DNA from 2 places in the Nocardiopsis sp. NPDC006198 genome. Region 1 is predicted to be linked to the other one. Evidence: predicted binding sites of a transcription regulator. Region 1 holds the regulator's gene; the other holds the start of a gene.

Region 1 (2,391 bases):
CACCTCGGCGACGCCGCGTCCGCGGATCTCCTCCTCGACCTGCTGGCCGAGCTTGGCGAGCGCGTCCTCGGAGACGGGGCGGCCCTGGCAGGCCCGGCGCACCCCGGCGATGATCTTGGTACGGCTGAAGGGCTCGGTGACCCCGGAGCGCTTGGCGACCATCAGCAGGACGGTCTCCTGCGTGGTGAACCTGCGCTCGCACACCGGGCAGGACCGGCGGCGCCTGATGGCCGCGCCGTCGTCGGTGGACCTGCTGTCGATCACCCTGGTGTCCGGATGGCGGCAGAACGGACAGTGCATCCTGGTTCACCTGCTTCCCTCACCGAATCGACACCCTGTATCTCTACTAAACCACAACTCCTGGACAATCCATCCCGCGAGAGCACCAGATGTTGTGGTCGAACTTAGGCGCAGCAAGGGGTGGCCCGCAACTCCGCGGCCCGCGTGTCCCGCACGCGGGCACGCGACGGGACCCGCGGCGGAGGCAGAGGGCGGACATGGGGGCGCGGGGGCGCCGGGCCGCCCCGGGGGCGTCCGGCTCCGTCGACAAGAATAGCGGCGGAGGCCCCCGGCGCCCGCTGCGACCGGCGGCCCGCCGCGCCCGGAAGCACGTCCCACGAGGGGGTTCCGGCATCGCCCCCGGGATCCGGGAGACCAGTCCCACATCCCCCGGAACCGCCCTCGGGGAGACGTGTTCGCGCATTCCGGGGACAACACCACGTGAACACGTGTACACACGTCGGTAGAGGCCGGAAATTGACCGCGAAAACACGCGGGACAATGGACCGAGCCATCGAACGCTTGTTTGATATCACCGTGCGCAACGTCTAATGTTGACTGTGATTTCACGCTGGTTTCGCCATCACGCGGACCCCAGGTCGGCGCGGTTGCGGACCGGTGGTGGCCAGTCACGCAATCAGGCCCTGACCGAACCGAATGCCGAGGAGGCCCGGCCGTGCCGGAGGAGAATCCCGGAACCGCAGATTCCACCGCCGTTCTCACCGCAGTGGGGAACACGGGGGGATCCACGCCCGAAGCCCCCAAACTCACCGCCCGACAGCAGAGCGTCCTGAACTGCATCCAGCGGTATGTGCGCGAGCGGGGCTTCCCCCCGTCGATAAGGGAAATCGGGGAAGCGGTCGGCCTCTCCAGCCCTTCCAGCGTGGCGCACCAGCTCAAGGTCCTCCAGCGCAAGGGCTACCTGCACCGGGACCAGAACAGGCCCCGGGCGGTGGAGCTGCGCTCGCCCGGCCGTTCCTCCGGCCGGACCGTGACCCCCGAGGACATCGACCCCTCGCGCGCCGCGGCCGTGCCCCTGGTCGGCCGCATCGCCGCCGGCGGGCCCATCCTGGCCGAGGAGTCGGTGGAGGACGTGCTCGCGCTGCCCCGCCAGCTGGTCGGGGAGGGCCGCCTGTTCATGCTCACCGTGGTCGGCGACTCGATGATCGACGCCGCCATCACCGACGGCGACCTGGTCGTGGTCCGCCAGCAGCAGGACGCCAACAACGGTGACATCGTGGCGGCCCTGCTGGACGACGAGGCGACCGTCAAGGTCCTGCGCCGCGAGGAGGACGGCCACGTCTGGCTGATGCCGCGCAACGAGGCCTACGAGCCGATCAACGGGGACGCCGCCACCGTCCTGGGCAAGGTCGTCGCGGTCATGCGACGCGTCTGACCCCGGTCCGGCCCCACTGCCCCGCGCCCCCGGCGCCGTCCTGCGACGGCCCGGGGGCGCCGTGCCGTGCGCGCGGGCGCCCGGCGGCCGGGGCCGCTCGGCACGCGCGCGATCGCGGGAACCTCGGCGCATCCCCGGCCTCCCTGGCATGGGACGCCCGGCACGCGCACGGTCGCGGGAGGGCCTGTGGACGACGGGGGCCCGCCGGGCGGGGCCGCTAGGCTGGAACCGTGTCCACACCACTCTCCTCCCCCTCCGCCCGACCGCGCGCCGCACTGGTCGGCGGTGCCCTCGCGGTCCTGCTCTCCGCCGCCGCCTGCGCCCCGGCCGACACAGGCGGCGCCGAGCCCCCCGGTGCCGGCGGGGTCGAGCGCGAACTCGCCTTCGAGGGCGGCGGGCACGAGGTCTCCGCGAGCTTCCGCACACCGCACGACGCGTCCGGGAGGGTCCCCGGCGCACTCATCATCTCCGGCAGCGGTCCCACCGACCGCGACGGCAACGCGCCCGCGCGGCCCGACGCCGACACCAACCGCAACCTCTCCCGCGTACTCGCCGAAGCCGGTGTGGCCTCGCTGCGCTACGACAAGTTCGGCAGCGGCCCGGACCCGCAGACCGGGGAGGAGACCGGCCCCGGGGGTGTCCGGACGATCGCCCCGGTGGACCCCGGGGTCTTCGACCGGCAGGTCGTGGCGGCGTACGAGGAGCTCGTCGCGCAG
Region 2 (2,391 bases), on a different contig from region 1:
CGTCTCCACCCCCGAGAGCCCCTCGCGGGCGCGCGAGGTGAGCACGAGGAACAGCGACTCGGGCGTCGTGATGAGGACGTCCGGAGGACGGGTGGCGAGCCTGCGCCGCTCGTCGGCGGGGGTGTCCCCGGTGCGCACGCCCACGGTGACCGGGGACAGGTCCCGGCCCGCGGCGCCGGCCGCGGCCGCGATCCCCGCGAGGGGGACGCGCAGGTTGCGCTCCACGTCCGCGGCCAGCGCCTTGAGCGGGGAGACGTAGAGCACGCGGCACCGCCTGGAGCGGTCCTCGGGAGGGGGAGAGGTGAGCAGGCGGTCCAGGGACCACAGGAACGCGGAGAGGGTCTTGCCCGACCCCGTCGGGGCCACCACGAGCGTGTTGCTCCCCCCGGCGACGGACTCCCAGGCGCCCGCCTGCGCCGGGGTCGGGCCGGCGGGGAAGGCCTGGTCGAACCAGGTCCGCGTGGCCGGTCCGAAGCGTTCGAGGGGATGCGACACACGACTCATCCCGCCAGTGTGCCCGCCGCGGGGGACAGAACGGCGGAAGGGCCGCGGCGGGCGCGCCGATCCCCGATACTGGGGCCGATGAGACTCACTGCTTTCTGGAACAACATGCACCAGCAGTTCGGCGAGGCGTACGCGCAGAGCCTGGCCAAGGACTACGTCATCGAGGGTCTCGGCTCCAGGACGGTCCAGCAGGCGCTCGCCGACGGGGCGAGCCCGAAGGAGGTGTGGCGGGCGGTGTGTGACGCGTTCGACCTCCCGTTCTCCGTGCGGTGACGGAGCGGGCCGCCGACGCGCCGCGACGACGGTTCGTCCACGGGTCGCCCACGAAATCGAACAGAGGTTCGGATAGTGTGGGTTGTCCACAGGCGAACGTCGGACGTCGCGATTGTCGTACCGACCGCGTAGCGTCGTGGGCATCATGAAGAAGAAGGCACCCACCCAACAACAGGGGTATCCCGTGGCATCTGGAGACCGAGACAAGGCTCTCGACACAGCGCTCGCGCAGATCGAGCGGCAGTTCGGCAAGGGCTCCATCATGCGCCTGGGCGACGATGATCGCCCGCCGATCGAGTCGATCCCCACCGGGGCGATCGCCCTCGACGTGGCGCTCGGCATCGGCGGTCTGCCCCGGGGGCGGATCATCGAGGTCTACGGCCCCGAGTCGAGCGGCAAGACCACCGTCGCCCTGCACGCGGTGGCCAGCGCGCAGAAGCTGGGCGGCATCGCCGCCTTCGTCGACGCCGAGCACGCGCTCGACCCCGAGTACGCCAAGAAGATCGGCGTCGACACCGACAACCTCCTGCTCTCCCAGCCGGACACCGGTGAGCAGGCCCTGGAGATCGTCGACATGCTGGTGCGCTCCGGCGCGGTCTCCATCGTCGTGATCGACTCGGTGGCCGCACTGGTCCCCCGGGCCGAGATCGAGGGCGAGATGGGCGACAGCCACGTCGGCCTGCAGGCCCGCCTGATGTCGCAGGCGCTGCGCAAGATGGCCGGCGTGCTGCACCAGACGGGCACCACCGCGATCTTCATCAACCAGCTGCGCGAGAAGATCGGCGTCATGTTCGGCTCCCCGGAGACGACCACCGGCGGCAAGGCGCTCAAGTTCTACGCGTCGGTCCGCCTGGACGTCCGCCGTATCGAGACCCTCAAGGACGGCACGGACGCGGTCGGCAACCGCACCCGGGTCAAGGTGGTCAAGAACAAGATCGCGCCGCCGTTCAAGCAGGCGGAGTTCGACATCATCTACGGCGTCGGCGTCTCCCGCGAGGGCAGCCTCATCGACCTGGGCGTGGAGCACGGCATCGTGCGCAAGTCCGGCGCCTGGTACACGTACGAGGGCACCCAGCTGGGCCAGGGCAAGGAGAACGCGCGCACGTTCATGCGCGAGAACGTCGACCTGGCCAACGAGATCGAGAAGAAGATCAAGGAGAAGCTGGGCGTGCCCGTCAAGGGCGACGACAGCGCCTCCGGCTCCGCGGCCGAGAGCGGCAAGGAGCCCGCGAAGGACTCGGCGGACACCGCGGCCAAGGCGCCCGCCAAGCGCGCCCCGGCCAAGACCGCCAAGGCGCCCGCGCCGGATGCGTGACCGGGGCCGGCCCGGGGGGCGGCGCCCCTCCGACGGCGCACGCCCCGAGGACACCTCCGAGCACACCTCCCCGGGCGGGTCCGGACCGCCCGGGGACGATCCCGAGGCGCAGGCCCGCGCCCTGTGCCTGCGGATGCTCACCCACTCCCCGCGCACACGCGCCCAGCTCGAACGGGCACTGCACCGCAGGGAGTTCCAGGAGGAGGTCGTCGACGCCGTCCTGGGGGCGTTCGGCGACGCAGGGCTGATCGACGACGCGGCCTTCTCCCGCGCCTGGGTCTCCTCCCGCCACCACGGCA

Evidence for each region. Region 1 encodes LexA, which represses DNA repair genes until DNA is damaged. Its sites were predicted from a motif close to TCGAACANNTGTTCGA; they were not measured.
Region 2: the regulator LexA is predicted to act here: its motif matches at 834-849, upstream of recA (recombinase RecA).

What each region holds. Positions count from the first base shown of each region.
Region 1 covers NZ_JBEXSY010000088.1:4,452-6,842, forward strand. Annotated here, with positions in the region: gene nrdR (transcriptional regulator NrdR) at 1-300, opposite strand, end outside; gene lexA (transcriptional repressor LexA) at 956-1,675, shown strand; gene ABZ234_RS31570 (alpha/beta fold hydrolase) at 1,906-2,391, shown strand, end outside.
Region 2 covers NZ_JBEXSY010000063.1:3,070-5,460, reverse strand. Annotated here, with positions in the region: gene ABZ234_RS28195 (DEAD/DEAH box helicase) at 1-504, opposite strand, end outside; gene ABZ234_RS28190 (DUF3046 domain-containing protein) at 583-777, shown strand; gene recA (recombinase RecA) at 962-2,092, shown strand; gene recX (recombination regulator RecX) at 2,085-2,391, shown strand, end outside.